Regions from separate parts of the Geobacillus sp. LYN3 genome, predicted to be linked through region 1. Evidence: riboswitches for the same ligand, from Rfam matches in the RefSeq annotation. Region 1 holds a riboswitch; each other region holds the start of a gene.
What was found. A riboswitch is a leader RNA that binds a small molecule or an ion and turns the genes downstream of it on or off. The one in region 1 is predicted to bind S-adenosylmethionine.
Positions count from the first base shown of each region.

Region 1 (7,752 bases):
ACAATCCCCCTTTTATTATCGCGATCGAAAAACGATCATGAGGCTGCCCTTCTAATCAGGACAGCCTCCTTCATTTTGCTATTACAGAGAACTTTTTTTGCCATAACCGATATGCTTTTCCATTCCAATAGAAAAACCAAGCAATCATTCCGCCTGATCGAACAAGCTTTTTCGCAAGGCGGCGGAGTTCTTTTTGTTTCTTTACTTTTTCATCCGATAAATATAAACCAAGAAGTCCTCGATGAATGAGACGATGAAACTCCCCATGCGGCAATTGATTCACATGGCGGTCCGCCTCTTCAATAAAATGGCAAAGCCGCTCTAACAAAACAGATTGATTTGGATAGTAAAAACAAAAATTCAAATCTCCTCCTAGACGATCTTCTTCTTGGTCAATAAAATAATCAAGCAAAATATGCAGCCCTTGAATATAAGGAAAATAACCGTCGCGTATTTGTTTTGCCATTTCCTCATGAAATGTTTCTGTAAACGCATAGGCAACTAAGCAAAAAATGCCCAGCGTAGAACCGGAACAAGCAGAAAACTCATACCATTCCATTGGTGGAAGCTGATCTTTATATTGTTTAAACCATTTCTCAAGACGCGGTACTCGCTCGTCTACATGCACATGTTTATGTACTTGTAAATCACAATAATATCCAGCTAATTCATGCAAAAACGGAACAATTTTATCGTAATGCGTTACTTTCTTTAAAACATCTTGACAGGTTCGTACAAGGTCATGTAAATAGCCGCCGTCATCTTGTTCTTGACGATGGCGGTAATAATTCGAAACGTCGGCATCAATCGATAATGCGGCAGGCATCGATTCATGAAGAGCACGAAAATCAAGCGGATCTAATGAAGTGCTTCGATCACATAAATTATCAAGATAATCGCTGATTGTTTGATAAGCGACAATAAAACGAATACACTCCTCCATTTTCTCTCCTGCTAATAACGATAAAATGGAGCCTCCTTCACAGTGAAACGTTTTTGTTTCAATACTTGCCAACGCTTGCTTTCGAAGCTCCGGGTCTGGAATATTTTGTGCTCTTTGTTTCCAATAGGCTAATTCGCGATGCACAATCGGAAAGACGTCGCGATAGACTTTTTTCATAAGAGTAATCGGATGTGTCGGGATTTTCAACAGGCTCACCTCAGATGCTTCTACATTGTCTAATAATACAGTTGGCATTGTGTATCTAAAAACGATTTTGCGTATAAGAAAACATCTTCCCGCTCCGGTTCGTTAAAAATTTCATGATATAACTTGTTCCATTCTTTATACATTTTTTCCGATATCGGCAAACGGTCAAACCATTCTTTTACAGCTGTTTTATCGACAATTTTATCGTCCCCGCCTTGCATGAGCAGCAATGGGATATCAGGGAATTTCTGAATACGGCGAAAAGCCAATTCCATCGCCTTTACTAATTCACGATACCAGCGGACAGATACTTTCGTCACATAAAGCTCATCATGTTTATCCGTCTCATGTACTTCTTTATTTCTTGTTGCCAGTTCGACAGACAATCCTGAATCGATCAAAAGGGATGGCGCGATATAATTTAATACTCTTGATAACATATCAAGCCCTTTCGATGGGTACGATACAAGTCCTAAACATGGCGAAGATAAAATAACCCCTTGTACAGAAGGGCGTTTTTCTTGCAATGTACGGATAACAACAAGCCCTCCCATGCTATGTCCAAGAAGGAATACCGGTACATGAAATTGTTTGGCTTCCGTGATCCAATCGGCCACCTCATTAATATATTCATCAAACGATTGGATATGTCCACGTTTTCTTCTCGTTGTCCGCCCTTGTCCAGGCAAATCTCCTGCTACAACATGATAACCGCTTTTCACCCACTGCTCGATCAACCATTGATAGCGCCCGTGGTGCTCCGCGGCTCCGTGGACAATCACAACCGTTCCTTTTCCTTCATTTGCCTCCCATTTCCACATCGTCAATCTCCTCCATTTACGAATCGTGCCACTATCTGTACAATAAATAATACCGAACCATTTTATAAAAGGAAAGGGAAGAAGCGTATGATTTATCCTTATAAAGGAAAATCTCCGAAAATTGCGGAATCTGCCTTTATCGCCGATTATGTCACCATTACCGGTGACGTGGTCATCGGGGAAGAAACAAGCATTTGGTTTAATACTGTTATTCGCGGAGATGTCGCTCCAACGATTATCGGCAATCGTGTCAATATCCAAGATAACTCAATTTTACATCAAAGTCCAAACAATCCGCTTATCATTGAAGATGGTGTAACCGTCGGCCATCAAGTCATTTTACATAGCGCCATCATTCGAAAAAACGCTTTAATCGGCATGGGCTCCATTATTCTCGATGGTGCAGAAATCGGCGAAGGAGCGTTTATCGGCGCCGGAAGCCTTGTCCCGCCAGGAAAAAAAATTCCGCCGCACACGCTTGCGTTTGGCCGTCCCGCTAAAGTCATTCGCCAACTGACCGACGAAGATGTCCGTGAGATGGAGCGAATTCGCCGCGAATATGTGGAAAAAGGGCAATACTATAAGGCGTTGCAGCTAAAACCGTGATCATCGTTCCTTATTTTCAGTAATTTAAAGTCATTCCGATCAATTAAGGAGTAGCATTATGCCTATCGTCTTGCTTCTTTTCATCATTGCTGTCGCATTGTTGATTATATTTTTCCTAACGAAAGCATTATCGAAATCAGCACTTGTTTCTCTTTTGATGTTTTGTCTTCTCGCGGCACTGTTGTTCAACCAAAAAATAGAAACAACGATCGCGCGTTTAACACAATCTTATTTAACAAAAGAAGAAGCACTGATAGAGAATGTGATTTCTTCCGCTGCTGAGAAGAAAATCAAACCTTCTGTGCTGCTTGATGTGCCAGCCATTCGCCAACTTCCCGAGTTGCCTCGCGGTTGTGAAGTCACGAGCCTGGCGATGCTTCTTGAGGATGCCGGCGTACAAACCGACAAACTGACGCTTGCTAAACAAATAAAAAAAGATCCTACTCCGTTTCAGCGAAAAAATGGCAAAGTGTATTTTGGCCATCCAAATGATGGTTTTGTCGGGGATATGTACTCGCTTACCACGCCAGGCTTAGGTGTGTACCATAAGCCGATTAAACAGCTTGCTGAAATGTATCTGCCCGATAGAATCATTGACTTAACAGGAAGCGACTTTTCCGTGTTGCAGCAATATCTTTCGAAAGGAGTACCGATTTGGATTATTACCAACAGCACGTATAAAAAACTTCCTGAATCCGCCTTCCGTGAATGGGAAACGCCAAGAGGGCCCATTAAAATTACGTATTACGAACATTCCGTCGTTATTACGGGATACGACCAAGATTATATTTATTTCAATGATCCTCTTACAGGCGAAAAAAATAAAAAAGCACCCAAGACCGATTTTGTAGACGCCTGGGCGCAAATGGGAAGACAGGCAATCACCTATCAACCTGATTAGATGGATAGGGGTTGTCTGTCTTTTTTATATAGATGGGAAAAATCGTACTTTCTTTCAATATATACTTGATGCCAAATCATAAATACTAGCACCGTCCAAATTTTGCGGCTATGATCCGCTTTATTGGCACAATGCTCTTCTAACAAGCGATATAACACATCTTTATGGAATAAATGATCGGTTTCACTTTCCTTGATGATTGTTATTGCCCAATCATGCATTTCATTTTTAAGCCAATGGCGAATCGGCACTGGGAAGCCAAGCTTTTTGCGGTGAAGAACATGATCGGGAACAATGCCTTCTGCCGCTTTGCGCAAAATGTATTTCGTCGTATTATTAGCCGTTTTCATTTCCGGCGGAATTTTTGCCGCCACTTCAAAGACGGCCTTGTCTAAAAATGGGACGCGCAATTCCAACGAATGGGCCATCGTCATTTTGTCGGCCTTTAACAAAATATCTCCGCGCAACCATGTGTGAATATCAATATATTGCATCCGATTCATCGGTGGATAATGGGTTGTCTCTTCATAAAACGGACGAGTAATCTTCGTATATTCCAACCCATGTTTGTAAGATTTCAACAAACCTTGCTTTTCTTCTTCACTATACATTTTCGCATTTCCAATGTAACGTTCTTCCATCGGAGTTAATCCGCGTTCGATAAAGCTTTTTCCTTTGACACCTTCTGGAAGCATATGAGCAATGACGCGCAATGCGGATTTTACCGGGTTAGGGATCCGTTCAAACACTTTTAATGACTGTGGTTCGCAATAAATATTGTACCCTCCAAATAACTCATCTGCTCCCTCTCCAGAAAGAACAACCGTTACATGCTTTCTCGCTTCACGGGCGACGAAATAAAGCGGAACAGCTGCTGGATCGGCAAGCGGATCATCCATATGCCACATAATTTTCGGCAATTCTTCCATGTACTCTTCTGGTGAAATGACGTAGCTAATGTTTTCGACACCTAATTTTTCTGCCGTTTCTTTCGCAACATCAATTTCGCTAAATCCTTCCCGTTCAAAACCGACCGAAAAAGTTTTGATGTTCGGATGAAACTGCTTCGCAATCGAAGCAATCAGCGAAGAATCGATTCCGCCCGATAAAAATGAACCAACCGGCACATCACTGCGCATATGTACGCGTACAGAATCGAATAAAACATCGCGAATTTCTTTCACAAATTCGTCTTCCGATTTCCATACAGGCTGGAACCGCGCTTTCCAATAGCGGTGTACCGTTAATTTTTCACCGACTTTCTTTTTGATATAGTGGCCCGGCTCCAATTTTTTAATCCCAGCGGACATGGTCATTGGCTCAGGCACATATTGGAATGTTAAATAGTGCTGCAGTGCATTATAATCAAGAACGTCGTTTTCCATCGCATGCAAAATGCTTTTCTTTTCCGATGCAAAAAACGTACGACCCGCTTCTTCTAAGTAGAAAAACGGCTTAATGCCGAATGGGTCGCGCGCGGCAAAAATCGTTTTTTCTTCTTTATCCCAAATGACAAACGCAAACATGCCGCGAAGCTTTTCTACCGCTTTTTCTTTTTCAGCGCTGTAAAGAGCGATAATGACTTCCGTATCCGAGTTGGTTGCAAATTCATATCCTTTTTCCACTAATTCATCCCGCAGCTCAAGGTAATTGTAAATTTCGCCATTAAAAATAATCCAATACCGCTCATTTTCGTAAGAAAGCGGCTGATGACCTGCTTCTAAATCAATGATGCTTAAGCGGCGGAACCCGAAATGGACATATTCATCAAAATAGTATCCATGATCGTCCGGACCACGATGTGTAATCATATCATTCATCTCTTCGAACGTTTTCTGCCATTGTTCGTCTGGCATTTTCGGCTCATCATGAACGCATCCGATAAACCCACACATGTTTTGTTTCACCTGTCCTCTTATATTTACCCTATTGGTTATACCATACATAATAGGAATATAACATTTCGTTTACTCTTTTGAAACAAATTGTTGCCAATCTTTTCTGCAGAGCAGTCGAAGCAGATGCTTTTTCGTTGCGTTTGCCCTTGATTTTGCCAAAAAAGAGAGCTACATAACGTAACTCCCTTTTCTGTTTGTTATTGCTTTGCTAACGCAAGAGCTTGCTCTTTCAATGTTTCCGCTTTATCAGTGCGCTCCCATGGAAGATCGATGTCCGTGCGTCCGAAATGGCCATAGGCCGCTGTTTGTTTATAAATTGGGCGGCGCAAATCTAACATTTTAATAATGCCAGCAGGACGAAGATCAAAATTGTTGCGCACCACTTCAATTAAAATATCTTCGGATACTTTTCCGGTCCCGAATGTATCAATGGAAATGGAAACTGGTCTTGCAACACCGATCGCATATGCCAACTGCACTTCACATTTATCCGCAAGTCCTGAAGCAACAATGTTTTTCGCTACATAACGCGCTGCATAGGCTGCGGAGCGGTCTACTTTTGTCGGATCTTTACCAGAAAACGCACCGCCGCCATGGCGAGCATAACCGCCATATGTGTCAACGATAATTTTCCGTCCTGTTAAGCCAGCATCGCCTTGAGGTCCGCCGATGACGAAACGGCCTGTCGGGTTAATAAAATATTTTGTGTTTTCATCGATCAGTTCTGCTGGTACAATCGGCTTAATGACATGTTCTTTAATATCGCGCTCAATTTGTTCTTGTGTAATTTCCGGATGATGTTGCGCTGATACAACGATCGTATCGATACGCACTGGTTTTCCATTTTCATCGTATTCTACTGTTACTTGTGTTTTGCCATCTGGACGCAAATATGGCAAAATGGCTTCTTTCCGCACTTCTGACAAACGGCGTGCCAAACGATGCGCTAACGAAATCGGAAGCGGCATTAATTCTTTCGTTTCATTGCAAGCAAATCCAAACATTAACCCTTGGTCTCCAGCACCGATCGCTTCAATTTCCTCGTCAGTCATCTGACCTTCGCGGGCTTCTAACGCCTTATCGACTCCCATTGCGATATCTGGAGACTGTTCGTCAATCGATGTCAATACAGCACAAGTATCGGCATCAAAACCATATTTCGCACGAGTATAGCCAATTTCGCGAACCGTATCGCGGACGATTTTCGGGATATCTACATATGTTGATGTCGTAATTTCTCCACTTACGAGCACAAGCCCTGTTGTAACGCTCGTTTCGCATGCGACGCGAGCATTCGGATCCTTCTCCAAAATGGCATCTAAAATGGCATCGGAAATTTGGTCACAAATTTTGTCAGGATGACCTTCCGTTACAGATTCCGAAGTAAATAAACGTCTTTTTTTTGACATTCGTCAGTTTCCTCCTCTTTTCATAATCGAACGTCTAAATATTGTATTCCTGCAAACTGCAGATGATACGGTACTCATTCCCTTTTATTATAGCTTTTATATATCTTGACACATAGACATATAAAAAAACCTTTCCTGTAATTTTGAGGAAAGGTCATTGCAATCATATTGCTCCTTTCACTCTTATCGCTCAAGGACGTTGCCTTGCCACAGGTTAGCACCATTTCACACATTTCCAGTTGTGACGGTTGCTGGGTTTCATCGGGCCTGTCCCTCCACCGGCTCGGGATAAGAGTATCCGTTCAATGAGTTATCATATCGTAATTAAATAAAGAAAGTCAACAAAATTAGACAATTTTTTTATGAACAAAAATGAGAAAAATAAAAGAAAAGAAATTGTCACAAATAGTATGGACTAATAATAAAAATGTGTTATACTATTTGAAGGAGACCATTTCAATAAAAAGGAAGGTTTTGTACATGGGAGTCGCTAATATGACAAGTAAACTTACCACATTATTACAACAGCCAAATGTGTTTCATAATTTATCGGTAGCACAGCTTGTAGAAAAAGTGTTGCAACGAAATGAAGGTCGGTTGACAGCTACCGGAGCAGTTGCGGTAACGACAGGAAAATATACAGGTCGCTCTCCAAAAGATAAATACATTGTAGAAGAAGCTTCGACGAAATCAAAAATCGATTGGGGGACGACGAACCAGCCGATTTCTGAAGAAGTTTTCGAAAACTTATACAATAAGGTAATTGACTATTTAATGAAAAAAGATGAAATATTTGTTTTTAAAGGATTTGCCGGCGCTGATCCCAAATACCGCTTACCTATTCAAGTCATTAATGAATTTGCGTGGCAAAATTTATTTGCACATCAACTATTTATTCGCCCAACAGCGGAAGAACTGCAAACACACAAAGCGGAATTCACCGTTATTTGCGCACCAAACTTTAAAG
Region 1 is NZ_QCWL01000001.1:2,832,187-2,839,938, forward strand. It holds gene mnmM (tRNA 5-(aminomethyl)-2-thiouridylate-methyltransferase MnmM) at 1-41, shown strand, start outside; gene DCC82_RS14810 (tetraprenyl-beta-curcumene synthase family protein) at 71-1,150, opposite strand; gene DCC82_RS14815 (alpha/beta hydrolase) at 1,180-1,971, opposite strand; gene DCC82_RS14820 (gamma carbonic anhydrase) at 2,059-2,577, shown strand; gene DCC82_RS14825 (C39 family peptidase) at 2,636-3,478, shown strand; gene asnB (asparagine synthase (glutamine-hydrolyzing)) at 3,475-5,373, opposite strand; gene metK (methionine adenosyltransferase) at 5,574-6,785, opposite strand; SAM riboswitch class I at 6,966-7,080, opposite strand; gene pckA (phosphoenolpyruvate carboxykinase (ATP)) at 7,266-7,752, shown strand, end outside.

Region 2 (7,752 bases), 1.2 Mb from region 1:
CCGCCTATTTTTAGTGTTCTTTATACGAAAATAATAGGATTGTTTCTAATAACTAGTGAACTTATCATTATTACCATTCGTTTTGCCATTGCGAAATCAAACCGCGCCATTCTTTTTCCCATCACAAATACAAAGCAATCCACGAGCTTTACTGTGTCGGGTCAACGAAAATGGGATCAAAACGCATAATTTTTTATTCATGAATATTGCGCAGCCCCTTAACGATAAAAAAGCAGGATGGCCTCCTGCTTTTTGTTTGTCAATGGGCGCGCTATTTTTGCCCAAACGTCTTCGGCATCACAACGGCCACGACTTCACCGCGCGCACAAAGTTCTCCATCGGCGAATACTTCCGTCTTTACTTTCCACTTTTTCGGATGAATTTCTTCGACCGTACCGATTGCCTTTAACGGAACTCCATGCGGCGTCGGTTTCAAGAACTCTACGTTCAAAGAAGCAGTTACAAACCGCGGTGGCACTTCTCCATCTCCTGGTTCGTGTCCGTTTTTGCGATGCAGCGCCAGTGCGGCGGAACCAGTTCCGTGGCAGTCGATTAATGACGCAATCAACCCGCCGTAAACAAAACCAGGAATAGCGATATGCTCGGGACGTGGCGTATAAATCGTGACCGTTTTCTCCCCTTGCCATCCGGTGCGGAAATGGTGGCCGTGCTCATTCAGCCGCCCGCATCCGTAGCACCAGGCAAATTCCTCTGGATATTCATCTTGAATGGCATGTTTTACTTGTTCTTCCATCATTTCTCCCTCCCCTTTCCTTTTCAGTATATCACAATGAGCACATTACTTCCTTTTTCGTTTATTTTTCTTTACAATAGTGATAGGTTTACAGAGAATGGAAAGGACTACAGCAATGAAAGTGTTAGAAACATATATCGTCGCAGGACTGACCGGTTTGCTGTTTTATCGTCTCCATTCCCCAATTCCATGGATGCTCGGAGCCATTACTGGAATGCTTGTTTGGAAAACGGTCATCAAGCGCCCAGTAGCGGCGCCGAAAGCGTTGTCGAATAGTGGATTGATTGTGTTTGGCACTTATTTTGGACTGTCGTTTACAAAAGAAACGCTATTAACGATTGCGCCATATATTGTTCCGTTTCTCGTTGCCACCGTATTGCTAATTGTTATTAACATTATAAACAGCATCGCGGTGACGAAATGGACACATATTGATAAAGTGACAAGTGTGTTTGCATCTGTTCCTGGCGGGCTGTCGGAAATGGTTGCCGCAAGTGAGTCGTTGAACGCGAATACTGCTTTAGTAACCATTTTCCAAACGATTCGTTTATTAACGGTCGTTTTTCTTGTGCCAACGGTCGTTGTCCATTGGTTGAGCGGAGATGCGTCGTCAGGGAGCACAACCGCTCAGGCGGCAGCTTCTTCTTTCGATGGTCATTACACTTGGTTTTTGTTAAGTATTTTCGGTGCGCTTCTTTTACGAAACATCATTCCGGCAGCATACGTCGTTGGACCGCTTGCCGTAACGGCAGTGATGCATGTGGCCGGGGTGAACTTACCGCCACTGCCTGTATGGTTGATTATTTTGGCGCAAATTAGTGTCGGAATAAACATGGGAGAACGCATTACCTTAGAAGATATTAAGCTTGGCGGAAAATTTAGCTGGGTATATTTCTTGCTTGCGTTAGTATTAATTGCTCTATCGTTCGGATTCGGCTACGTATTTGCGGAATTAACCGATCTTCCGCTGTCGACCGCGCTGTTGAGTCTTGCGCCAGGAGGACTTGTGGAAATGGTATTAACGGCGCAAACGGTCGGAGGAGATCCAGCGATTGTCAGCTCCTTGCAATTTGTACGTCTTCTTCTTGTCATTATCGTCGTGCCGAACGTGTTGAAATGGGTGTTTCGAAAATTCCCATATATCACCGAAACGCCATGGAAAAACCGCTCTGTTCGAAACTAAAACAGAGCGGTTTCGTTTTACTTAGCCGGTTCATAAAATTCGATCCATTCACCATCCGGTCCAAGGAAGAATAAATATTTCGCCCCGTTTGGCAGCGTCGTAATCTCTTCCCATACAAGCGGAACGCCGAGCGATTGAATCCGTTCTTTTTCTTGTTCAATTCCTTCAACGGTAAAGGCGACGTGATGCACTTTTCCTTCCGTCGGCAAATTCGGATTATACCCTTCGATCAATTCGACAATGACTGAGCCATCCAATCCTAAAAACGCCAATTTCATTGTACCGTTCGTATGCGTCATCTCGCTAAGTAGTTCCAATCCGACTACCTCTTGATAAAACTTTTTCGATGTTTCGATGTCTTTTACTTGAATGCCGACGTGTTCAAATTTTTTTACTGCCATTATGTTTCTCCCCTTTTTTCATTATTTTCAAGATTGTGAAAATACCGACCGCAAATATGGAGTCATATGTACGATCGAAATTCCTTTTTCCTCTAATTCACAGAAAATGCAGCGGTCAAGCGCATAAGGGCCAGCAGCTTTCCATTCTTCCACTTCCGCAAATGTCAGAAGAAGCGAAAACATCTTCCCTTGCGTATATCCGTATAGATGGAAAACATTTTGGCTGCTATCAAAATGAATCGCTGCCTGTCGGTCAAATTGCAAAAGCTGTTTTTGGACACAACGGGCGACATGGGAAGCAAACGATGCTACCGTTAAGTGCGCCGCCATATAGCTGCGAATCAAATCATTTTCGCGCAATCGACATTCCCACCACCTTCTTTGCACATACATAAAAACCCCTTTCGCCATGAATGATGCGAAAGGGGGTAACCGTTCTTATCATCCAAAGCGAAAGACGCTTTGCGGGTTGGAGCACCTTGCGTAATACGCAGGTTGCTGTGGAGTCATAGAGCCCGATCTCTCGTCCACTCTTGATAAGACTGTATGCAGTTTGTTTTTATCTTATCATGGTGCCATTGTGATGACAATCATTTTTTGATTTTCACAAACGAGGAAGGGAGAGCAAAGGCGCTCTCCCCTCTTTTTATTATTGCGCTACTTCTGGTTTTTCGGAAGTGACACCAACATCTTTCCATGTTAATTTTGAGCTAGGGTCGACGGTAAAGTTTTTCACACGATTGTTTACCGCATAAATAATCGAGCGGTACAGAGTCGGGATGACAGGTACTTCTTCATTCATCAGCGCTTGCCATTCGTTGTAAATTTTCTTGCGGTATTCTTTATCGAATGCTTGCTCGGAATGTCCTTTTTCTAACAATTCATCATTTTTCTCGTTCACCCATCGAGAATAGTTAAACATCACATCGCGTCCATATAATCCATACGGGTCCACATTGGTTCCAGTGTACCACGCCGCGGCGAACACATCGACTTTCGGGTCATCATTCTGTACCATGTCATAGAACGAATTGAACTCTGCCAAACGTCCATCGACTAGCTGCACATTCAAGCCGACATCTTTCCAGCATTGCATGTAAAATTTCGCCAGCGGTTCGGCAATATCCCCGCCGCTCATTGACAGGAAGTTAATCGTAAACTTCTTGCCGTTTGGATCTTCACGGAAGCCGTCGCCATCGACATCTTTATATCCTGCTTCATCCAGCAATTTTTTCGCCTTTTCTGGATCATACGTATATCCTTTGGCGTTTTTATCATGGTATCCTGGGAAGGATGGCGGAATTAATGTTGTCGCTGGGAAGCGCAACCCGTGATAAAGTCTGTCAGCCACTTCCTTGTTATTAATCGCGTATGCCATCGCTTGGCGAAGCTTTTTGTTTTGGAATTTTGGATTATCCATGACATTTTCTTGTTTTTTCGCATCCCAGTGGCCAAGTTTAAACCCGATGTAGTTGTAAGCTAAATCAATTTTGCCGACAAATTGAATGTTTTTCGTCCCTTTTGCGCTGACATATTGATCTGTCGGGAATTCCGCAATGTCAATCTCGCCTTTTTTAAGAGCTTGCAATACGACTTGCGGGCTGACAACTTTTAAAATAACCCCTTTTAAGTTCGGCTTTCCATCCCAATAATCATCGTTGCGAACAAATTCCACCGATTCGCCTGGAACGATCTTTTTCACTTTAAATGGACCAAAACCAATTGGGTTTTTGCGGATTTTATCCGATTTCGCCAAATCTTTAATCGGAACATCTTTTAAATAATGTTTTGGGAGCGGATAGGCCCAAATGCCTGTCAGCACAGATGGATTGGCATGTTTCCATGTAATGGTTAGTGTTTTGTCATCAATGACTTTAATTCCGGAGATTTTGTCCGCTTTTCCACTATGGTATTCCTCCATGCCGACAATATCTTGAATGAGCGCATCTCCGTAGCGGACACCCGTATAATCTTTATGGCCGATGACTAAGTAAGCGTATTCTAAATCTTCCGCTTTCACAGGCTCACCGTCATGCCATTTGACATTATCTTTAATTTTGATCGTTATCGTTTTTTTATCATCGGAAAGTTCGTATGTCGCCGCGCCATCGTTCGTAATTTCATAGTCTCCGTTTGTACGGAAAAGTGATTCATCGAAAAACTGCAAAATTTCTGCATCCGGTTGCCCTTTGTAAAACGCATAGCTAAGCGTTCCTTCAAATGGTGTATCGGATACTAATCCGTATTTTAATACACCATCTACGATTTTCCCGTCATTTTTGACGGTCATTGGGAATTTGCTGATGTCTTCCTTTTGCGCCGTTTGATTTTTGCTGTCTTTGTTGTTTGTGGAGTTGCTGCTGCACGCCGTTAATCCTAATAAAAGGACAACGAGCGCTACAAAAAACTTCCACTGCCATTTTTTTCTCACTGTTTTTCTCCCCCTTTATCCTAATCGTTGTCTTGCATCCGCCGCGCGTTTTAACGCTTGGCCGATAAAATTTATACACAACATCATTACTAAAATAAGCAATGATGCTGGCAGCCAAACCCACCATTTATTTTGCAAAACATCCGGATTCATCGCATAGCTGACCAGCGTCCCTAGACTTGGCGTGCTTTCCGGCAATCCAAAGCCTAAATAGCTTAAGCCTGATTCAATTCCAATATTCCCGGCGAGGTTTAATGTTAAGTTTACGATGATGATCGAACTTAAATTAGGTAGAATTTGAAAAATAATAATTTTCCAATCTGGCGTACCGAGCGTTTTCGATGCACTTACGTAGTCCAATTCCCTCTCCGCCAGCGTTTTCGCTCGAATAAGCCGCGCCTTTCCTGTCCATAAAAAGGCACTCATAATGAGAATAAACGTAAAAACATTATATTTAGGGACAATCGCCACAAATACGATCACAATCATTAAAAATGGCAGCACAAGGATAAAATCGATAATACGCATGATAATATTATCAATAACTCCCCCATAATATCCGGCAATAAGGCCAACCGTAAGCCCGATCAAACCAGTGATCAGCGTGATTGCCAAACCAATGGTAAATGAATTTCTTGCACCGATAATAAGCTGCCCGAAAATATCCCTTCCCCCATAATCCGTGCCGAGCCAATGCTCTGCGGACGGCGGGGAGTAGATAGCCAGCAAGTCCACTTTGACAATTTCGTCTTGGTCTAATAATAATGAAGCTCCATATACAATGATCAAAATCAAGGAAAGAAGAATGAGAGAACCAAAAGCTAACTTATCCTTCACCAATTCACGCCACATAATAGAGAGACTTGAAGGACTTTTTTCATTTTTTGCATGGATATCGCCTAGTTCCGCTTTCATCATTGTGTCCCCCATTCTATTACTCAATGCGAATACGTGGATCAACAGCGCTTAAGATAATATCGGATAAAAGCGTCCCGATTAAGGTAGCAAGGCCGGAAATCATCACGAGCGCGGTGACAACGCTGTAATCCCGCTGCAGAATTGATTGCAAAAACAATTGTCCAATCCCTGGATAACTAAAAATAGATTCGAGGAAGATCGATCCGCCAATTAATCCTGTAATCTCATATCCTAAGAAAGCAGCAATCGGCAAAAACGAATTTCGTAAAATATGGCGCCAATAAATGCTTGATTCCGGCACTCCTTTTGCGCGCGCGGTTTTAACAAAATCTTTCAGCTTTGTATCGATAATTTCACTGCGCAAATATTGAATCGTCCCGACCGTATTGATCAGCGCTCCAGACAGAGCCGGAAGCAAAAGATGGTTCAGCTTGCTTATATAATAGTCAAACGTTCCTTTTTCCACTTGAATATCGACGCTTCCTCCCGTCGGAAACCATCCTAGTTTGAACCCAAAAATAAACAACATAATTAACGCAAAGATAAACAACGGTGTTGCAAAGCTAACGTAGCTGTATCCAACGATTAACTTATCCGCCCAAGAGTCGGTCCATCTTCCCGAAATAATTCCTAAAGGAATCGCGATCATATACGTTAGTATCAAAATCGCAGCAGATAACAAAATCGTATTCCACATTCGCCCAGCTAGCAAATCGTTGACAGGCTGCTGATGAGTATAGGACATGCCAAGATCTCCATGCAGCAAGTTTTTAATCCAACGTACATATTGAATATGTATCGGATCATTAAGTCCGAGCTTTTCTTTCATTTCCTCTAATGTTTGCGCATCCATTTTTGGATTTCCTGCCAATTGTCCTGTCAATGCATCCCCCGGCATCGCCTTTGCCAGCAAAAATACGAGAACACTTAAAATAAATAGCTGGGGGATCATCATCATGATTCGTCGCAATATAAATTTCAGCATCGTGTCGTCTTCCCCTCTTTACGGAATCGCAACGAAATGCGTCTTGGAGATTTTCTTTAACGGATACGCCTTGCCTTCATCATCAAAATAGCGATGGTACGACTGCTTGTATTCCCTTTCGACTTCTTCGCGAAGCTTAAGCTGCTGTTTTCTCTGGCGCGGATCCGCATTTGGAATTGCCGAAAGGAGACGCTTTGTATAAATGTGCTGCGGATTATTAAAAATTTCTTCGCTCGTTCCTTCTTCGACAAATCTGCCGCGATACATAATACCAATGCGGTCACACATATGGCGGATAATGCCTAAGTCATGGCTAATAAATAAATAGGTAAGCTGAAATTCTTTTTGAATCTCTTTCATAAAATTTAACACTTGCGCCTGCACCGATACATCCAATGCGGACACTGGCTCATCGGCAATAATGAGCTTTGGATTGAGCGTAAGCGCCCGTGCAATGCCAATCCGCTGCCGCTGTCCTCCGGAAAACTCATGTGGATATTTATAAATCGACTCTGGATTCAATCCTACTCTTTCGATAAAATATTGCACTTTCCGTTTTTCTTCTTGCGGCGATAGCTTTTCAAAATTGCGGATCGGTTCGGCGATAATATCAAGCACACGTTTGCGCGGATTCAGCGAAGAATACGGGTCTTGAAAAATCATTTGAATGTCTTTTCGATACGGGTAAAACTGCCTGCGGCTTAGTTTTGTTAAATCGGTGCCTTCTAATAAAATTTCGCCTGCTGTCGCTTTAATGAGCCCGATAATCGCACGCCCCGTCGTCGTTTTTCCGCATCCTGACTCTCCGACAAGCCCATACGTTTCTCCTTGCCTCAGCTCAAAGCTAACATCGTCTACCGCCTTCACATAATCGATGATGCGGCGAAAAAATCCTCCGCGTACTGGATAATACACTTTTAAATGATTGACTTTAAGAAATGCCATGGCCCACGTCCCCTATATGATCATGTGGAAAGTAGAAATGCTGATAACATGTGCAGCGAACCCAATGTCCTGGTTCGACTTCTCGCAAAATTGGATTTGGTTCATGTTTTGACTCATCAATCCAGCTAATTCGCG
Region 2 is NZ_QCWL01000001.1:1,654,707-1,662,458, reverse strand. It holds gene DCC82_RS08700 (PaaI family thioesterase) at 272-754, opposite strand; gene DCC82_RS08695 (AbrB family transcriptional regulator) at 852-1,937, shown strand; gene DCC82_RS08690 (VOC family protein) at 1,955-2,338, opposite strand; gene DCC82_RS08685 (hypothetical protein) at 2,366-2,698, opposite strand; SAM riboswitch class I at 2,774-2,881, opposite strand; gene opp4A (oligopeptide ABC transporter substrate-binding protein) at 2,988-4,769, opposite strand; gene DCC82_RS08675 (ABC transporter permease) at 4,785-5,687, opposite strand; gene opp4B (oligopeptide ABC transporter permease) at 5,704-6,672, opposite strand; gene DCC82_RS08665 (ABC transporter ATP-binding protein) at 6,691-7,617, opposite strand; gene DCC82_RS08660 (ABC transporter ATP-binding protein) at 7,604-7,752, opposite strand, start outside.
Region 2: another riboswitch for S-adenosylmethionine. It lies ahead of DCC82_RS08685 (hypothetical protein); the one in region 1 lies ahead of metK (methionine adenosyltransferase).

Region 3 (4,103 bases), 2.0 Mb from region 1:
CATACCAAGAGGGCTTTTTTTGATCAAGTCCCCGGAAAAGCTCCTAACGGGAATGCTCTTTTGTTAAAAATCCGGTAAGCGGGCTGTAAGCGCCTGTTCCGATCAATTCTAAATCACTTAATTCGGCATTTGTCAGCTCAATTTCTTTTGTCAGTGTATCCAATGGATAGCTAGGATTCCATCGATCGATTAATGTGCCTCCGTGTGGAATGCTTAAACTCATTGTTCATAACCTCCTAGAATCAATATTTCATATAGGAAAACTATGATTTATTGCGAAACGTCACCGCTGTTTTTGTATAATGATCGTTTTTCTTCGGCTATTGTTTTTTCAAGCTAATAATGCCAAAGGTGACAAGCCAAACCTTATGAGATGTGAAGGCCGCATTCTGTTTTTCCGTGGCCGACCCATCTGCCGGAACGTAAATCATTTGGATCGAGTGCGGGGGACGTACAAGGTTCACAGCCAATGCTTGGATAGCCGCGATCGTGAAGGACATTGTACGGAAGACGACGTTTGTATACATAATTCCATACATCTTTCCATGTCCAATGAATAAGAGGGCATATTTTTATGGATTTAAATTTGTCATCTTTATTTATATATTCTACATGGCTTCGTGTTGGCGATTGTTCGCGGCGCAGTCCAGAAATCCAAGCGGTTATTCCTGTTAATGCTTCGCGAAGCGGAATGACTTTTCGCAGTTCACAACATTTATTTGGGTTGTGTTTCCATAATTCATCTCCCAACTGTTGCGCTTGTTCTTCTAGCGATAAACTTGGTTTTTTCATGACGATGCGGAGAGAAGGATATTTTTCTTTTACTTTTTCGATTGTTTTGTACGTTTCGCGAAAATGGAGCCCGGTATCGAGAAATACGATTTCCGCATCTGGCTTTACTTGCGAAATCAAATCGATTAACACGATTCCTTCAACGCCGAAGCTACAGGCGTACACAATATCGTCCTTATATTGGCGGAATGCCCAAGTGAGGACATCAAGCGCCCCTTTTGTTTCATTATCGTGAGGGAATGAAGGTTTTTCTTCGGCTTCCCATGTTTGATAAGTGAGCATCTTTCTCCCTCCTTAAAAATCAAAGAAAATAAAGTGGATTAGTCGGTTATATAGGAATAGAAAGAGAATGAACGCTTATAAAAAACGCTCTCCCATTTTGGAAAGAGCGAAGAGGCCGCATATTTCACCTTATCTTCCAAAATGGCACCCATTTTGCTGGAATTAGCACCTTACTTTTTCATGAAGCAGGTTGCCGGAGTTCATCGGGCCAGTTCCTTCCCTCACTCTCGATAAGTTTGATGTAATTGATTAAAATTTTAACATAATTCACACAAAAGTCAATCCTAGTTTTTCGATAGGAATTAATTTTTTGCTGATATAACACAGTAGAGGAATAAAGAAATCAGGAAAGAAAAGGGCGGTTTGTTGTCCGACCTTTTCCATGCATGTCAACCGGATAATAGGGAATTATGCAAAACAGAGGATGCAGAAACGCGGATCGGCAATGTTACTTCGACGGTTGTTCCTTTATTCTCTTCACTCATAATCGACATCGTTCCACCGTGGTCTTCGATAATTTTTTTACTGATCATTATTCCGAGGCCAGTACCTTTTTCTTTTGTTGTAAAGAACGGTTTTCCTATTTTTTCTAGCTGTTCTTTTGGAATTCCGCAGCCTTCGTCGATAAAGCGGATAAGAACGGAATATTCATCCTTTTTTTGTGCCTCAATAAAAATATGTCCACCGCTTTTCATCGCTTCCATTGCATTTTTTAAGAAATTAATAAATACTTGCTTTAATCCGTTTTCGTCACATTCAATGTGAGGAAGAGATGGATCAATTTTTGTAATAATTTGGATGTTATGCAAAATACCTTGTGTTTCTAATAAAGTGGTGACATGTTGAAGCAAAACACCAATATCACTTTTTGTAAATTTGGTTGCTTGTGGTTTTGCCAACACTAATAGTTCGCCTAAAATAAGTTCAATGCGCTGAATTTCTGATTCAATAATGTGAAGGTAAGGTTTTTTCACGTCAAGTTCGAATTGCAATAGTTGTATAAATCCTTTTATGGCTGTAAGCGGATTGCGAATTTCATGGGCGATCCCAGCCGCTAGCTGGCCGGCAACTGAGAGCTTTTCCGATGTTCGAATGAATTCTTCTGTTTTTTTCAGTTCGGTAATATCGGTGAATGTCAATACCGCATCAACGACGGCTCCATTTTCCAAAACAGGCGTTACCGTATAGGAAACGGGGAAATGGGTACCATCTTTTTTCCAAAAAATATCTTCACTAATATGATATGTTTTCCCATCTTGAATGGCGAGATCAATTGGGCATTCATCAATAGAGTAAGGAGTTCCATCTTTTTTCGTATGGTGAATGATATCATGCGATGCTTTTCCAATGGCTTCTTCCGCTTTATATCCCGTCATTCGTTCTGCAGCTGGATTCCAGAAAACGATATTTCCATGTTTATCAATCCCACAAACTCCTTCAGCAATAGAATTTAATATGAGTGTATGTTTATGATATAAGTTTTCCAGCTCTTTTCGGTAGCGATTGAGTTCCGTCATATTTTGGCCAATCACATAAATTCCTTTCAAGCGATTTCCATGAATTATTGGAATGGTTTTAAAATGCATGTCAATAATTTTTCCATTTTTATGCTTTACTTGTAAATCATATTCACAACTTTCTCCTTTTAATGTTCGTTCAAATTTTTTTTTTGCTTTTTCAATTTGGTCTGGGGCGATAAACTGAGTAAAATGTTTGCCAATATATTCGCGTGGTTTGTATCCAAGCATTTTTCTTACTTCAGGGTTGCCGGATATAAGTAGCCCATTTATGTCTAGCAGAAGAATCACATCAGGGTATTCGAAAAAAAGACATTTATGACATTGTTTATTTTCTTTTAATAAGCGGCTAATGATAAATGCGGACGCTGCCAAACAAAAGGCGCTGAGCACAGCAACGATGGAGCTGAACAAAAATCGAGTGAAAGAATCCGCCATATGGGGAAAATGTATTGACCAAACCACAAGGCTGATGATGCATATGATTGCTGCTGCAGAGAGCATGTAAATAGGAAATGTGTGGGCGAATAGTATTTTCAATAATATGTAAGAAACGATTACGGTAATGAAGAATAATAGAATGATAAATAACACGTAATGAATACCGCCAGAGATCATTTTTATTCTCCTCTCCCGCCTTAAAACATTAGAACTTAGACATAATTATACGAAAATAAAGATAATTTGAGTAGAACCAATAAAAAACGCTGCCCAAAGCGAAAAGGACAGCGATAGATGTTTCCGCCTTACATGGATACGTAAGTATGGCATTGTACATAATGAATCATTGAAAAGCGACGTTTCCTTCAGCATTTTTTACTTTTTGCGTAAGTTTCCTAACTCCTCGGCGATGGCCTGCATCTCGCTTGGGCTAAACGTATTTTTTCTCATCACCATTTCATAAATGTCTTTTAGCTCATCATACCATTCCTCGGAGAAGTGGGAAGGTTTAATCGCATCAAAATTTAATACTTTTAGCTTTTCTTTTATTTTTTCTACCATGTACGCTACGTTTTCTGCCGACTTTTTGGATAAATCCATTTTTTTGCTCCTTCCTTGTAAAGGTTACATGTATTTTAACATACAAGGGAATACATTGCGCTAATATTTTTGTATATAATGGGGTCGAAAGGAGATGTGAAACAATGGTAAAAGTATTATTTGTTTGCTTAGGGAATATTTGTCGCTCGCCGATGGCGGAAGCGATTTTTCGACATTTAGTAAAAGAGAGAGGATTGGAAGGAAAAATCATCGTTGATTCAGCGGGAACAGGGAATTGGCATGTCGGAGAACCGCCGCATGAAGGTACACAGACGATATTAAAGAAAAATAAGATCGATTTTTCAGGAATTTGCGCTCGGCAAATTTGTAAAGAGGATTTGCAGGAGTTTGATTATATTATTGCCATGGATGCGGAAAATGTTGGGAATCTGCGACGATTAGCCGGATACAATAAAACAGGATTTATCGGCCGGCTTCTTGATTTTGTTCCAAATAGCGAAATTGCTGATG
Region 3 is NZ_QCWL01000001.1:871,404-875,506, forward strand. It holds gene DCC82_RS04485 (hypothetical protein) at 44-223, opposite strand; gene DCC82_RS04490 (phosphoadenylyl-sulfate reductase) at 367-1,074, opposite strand; SAM riboswitch class I at 1,201-1,311, opposite strand; gene DCC82_RS04495 (PAS domain-containing sensor histidine kinase) at 1,464-3,209, opposite strand; gene DCC82_RS04500 (DUF1128 domain-containing protein) at 3,408-3,632, opposite strand; gene DCC82_RS04505 (low molecular weight protein-tyrosine-phosphatase) at 3,737-4,103, shown strand, end outside.
Region 3: another riboswitch for S-adenosylmethionine. It lies ahead of DCC82_RS04490 (phosphoadenylyl-sulfate reductase); the one in region 1 lies ahead of metK (methionine adenosyltransferase).

Region 4 (3,319 bases), 1.1 Mb from region 1:
GCTTCCGGCGGATGTTCTCGTGAATGACGAACATCCTTTCTCAGCTTAAAAATCTGTGCACACTGGTTTTGGTTTCTGAAAGCGTTCATAATGAATAAAACCAGATTGCAATAGTTTATAGGAGCTCTTCTCCCACTTTACATCTAGATACTAACACACAAGATCATTCATTGATATTGCTTGGTTGTCTTTTTGGATGAACAATTTTTCATCACCTTTCTAAACGACCGTTTGTGTTAATCATATTCTAAGTCACCCCCCTACAAAGAAAGGTCTCCACATCAGAGACCTTTTCATTATACCGCTTTATTCGCTTGTAAGTCTGCCTTTACTTCTTTTTGTGTTTTTAATTTTGGAAAGTCAAACACAATCGCAATCATGCCACAAACTCCAATTAAGAATGGGTAGAACGAATACTGCAAAATACTTAATGGTGAAATGGAAGCAACACCTGCTGCCACAAGCATTTGCGCACCATATGGGATGAGCCCCTGGAAACAGCATGAGAAAATATCCAATATGCTGGCAGATTTACGCGGATCAATGTCATATTGATCAGCAATGTTTTTTGCAAGTGGACCAGCAATTAAAATGGAGATCGTATTGTTTGCTGTTGAAAGATTGGTTAAACTCACTAATCCCGCGATGCCGAATTGTGCCCCTTTTTTTGACTTTACATTTCTTGTTACTAATTGAAGTAAATAATCGATTCCACCGTTATGTTTAATGACTTCCACCATACCGGAAATTAAGATCGCAAGCAATGACAATTCCTGCATTCCGGCGACCCCGTCACCGATGGCTTGAATGAGGCCCATTGCACTGTAGCTTCCATCAAGAAGGCCGATGATTCCTGCTAATAAAATACCGCCTGCTAACACGACTAGTACATTAACGCCCATTAATGCTGTTATTAATACACCAAGGTAAGGTAAAATTTTCATCCAATGAAAAGATTGATTCGTAATTTCCGCTTGCTCTCCAGCAGTAATGGCCCAGAAAAGAACGATGGTGATGATTGCCGCTGGTAAAACAATGAAAAAGTTCACCTTAAACTTTTCTTTCATTCTTGTATTTTGTGTACGAACTGCCGCAATCGTTGTATCAGAGATAAAAGATAGGTTATCTCCAAACATAGCACCGCCAATGACAGCTGCCATAGATAATGCCAAAGAAATATCGGTTTGTTCACTAATTCCGACTCCAATCGGCGCTAACGCTACAATCGTTCCCATGGACGTTCCCATCGAAATGGAGATAAAACATCCAATGACAAATAGACCGGCTATTAATAAATTTTGCGGAACAACGGAAAGAGCTAAATTAACCGTTGATTCAACAGCCCCCATTTTTTTAGTTACTTCCGAAAATGCTCCTGCTAATAAGAAAATGATGACCATTAACATGACATCGGCATTTCCAGCCCCTTTTGTGAACACTTCCACTTTCTTCGTTAAAGACTCTTTCCGATTCATCATCAACGAAATACTTGCCGCAATCAAAATTGCTACAATGACTGGAAATTTATAAAAATCGCCTGTAACCACGCCTGCACCAATGAACAACACTAAAAAGACCACAAACGGAAATAACGCAAATAGATTGCCTTTTCTTAACTCCACTCTTTCCACCTCATTTTATGTTTTTTTGAAGGAGCTTTCCACTTAGAGAAAAGGCCTCTTCTTATCTGAACATAAGAAGAGGCCTTATACGTATCTATATAAGAAACCCTTCTTATCTTTCAAGCACAATGCTTGCTGGATTTGGCACAGCACTCGAAAACGAGTCCGCTGCCGAGACTTCTTCGGGCCAGTCCCTCCGCCTCTCTAGATAAGAAGATGAGCAGTTGTATTTCGTTATATAAAACAAATAAAAGATTACAACATATTCATCTATTGTGCAATACACTTTGATAATGTCTTATTTTTAAATAATTTTAAATAAATCTTAAAATTATATGCGTAACATTAATAATATGCAAAAATCCCGTAGCAAAACGCCACGGGAAAAGAAATCAAAAACTCTATTCTGGTTTATAGATTCCATATTTAATAATCTTAAGATATTCATTCAGTTCCCTTATCAAAGACTCCACACCACTCATGACATCCATTTGCTTATTTTTGTATATAGCCATATACTTATTAGACAGCTGTTCGGCAATCAACATGGTCATGCGGATCGCGGTATCCACGGAAATATCCTCTCTAAGTTTTTCCGTTTGGATCAGATCTTTAATATAGACATGCTTCAGCAAAAAATCTTCCTGATAAGCTTCGTAATGTTTCTTAATAATTTCTTCCATTTCCTTCTTTACTGCCACTGGAGGATTAGTAAAGGCATCCGTAATAAACTGAGTTTCTTGGAGATACTGAACCGTTAGTTTTTGTTTCAACAGGACGATTTCTTTGATCCTTTCAAAGAAATCATCAGATTGGATTTTTTTCATTTCTTCCATTGCTAGTTCCGTCAGAAAGTCCTTCACATAATTCACTAAATAAAGGTATAAGTTTTTCTTGCTCTTAAAATAATGAAAAAGGATTCCCTTGGAAATTCCCGCCCGTCTCGTAATAACATCTGTAGAGGTCTTTTCATAACCATTCTTCACAAATTCCTCGATGGCCACTTTGATGATCAAGTCTTTTTTCTCTTTAGGCTGCTTTTCAAATGCTGAATACAATTTTAACACCTCTAATTTCATTAGACTGCAATATCTTTCTTTTTATATACCATATATGAAGCGAAGATACTAATCAAAATAACCTCAGCCATAATAAAGATATACAAAGGCTCAATCTCGTTATCATTAATAATGGAGGCGGCGTCCACATATTTAAACGGGCTTATATATTTTAGGAACTCTAAGTCTTCCGATATCCCTGCCATCACATTCATAAAGTAGGCAGCTAGGACAATCCCCAGTGAGATCGAAAGGATGTTTCTTGTTTTTTTCATCATCGACGACAACATAAACGCAATTGCACCGAACGTCAAATGAAGCAATATTGTTGCGGCGATCAGCAAACTAAACGTGTCTGTCGGAACATCCGGGTCTTTTGCAAATTGAAATCCAATGATGCTTGCTGCGGCTGAAACTACGTTAAAAATCAAAATATTTACCAAAACGGCCAGAAGTTTTTCTGTTACGATTCGGCTTCTTGTGACAGGCTTTGACAACAAAAATTCAATCGTTTTTTCATTTTCTTCCTTGGCCAGAATATTGGATGCAAGAATTGCCGAGTATATGCTTCCTAAAAGGGTAGTTATCATATAAATTTCTATCCCGTAAAAACCCATTAAATCTCCCATATTTAGCTCA
Region 4 is NZ_QCWL01000001.1:1,741,258-1,744,576, reverse strand. It holds gene DCC82_RS09085 (Na+/H+ antiporter NhaC family protein) at 297-1,622, opposite strand; SAM riboswitch class I at 1,732-1,837, opposite strand; gene DCC82_RS09080 (TetR/AcrR family transcriptional regulator) at 2,024-2,701, opposite strand; gene DCC82_RS09075 (ABC transporter permease subunit) at 2,701-3,319, opposite strand, start outside.
Region 4: another riboswitch for S-adenosylmethionine. It lies ahead of DCC82_RS09085 (Na+/H+ antiporter NhaC family protein); the one in region 1 lies ahead of metK (methionine adenosyltransferase).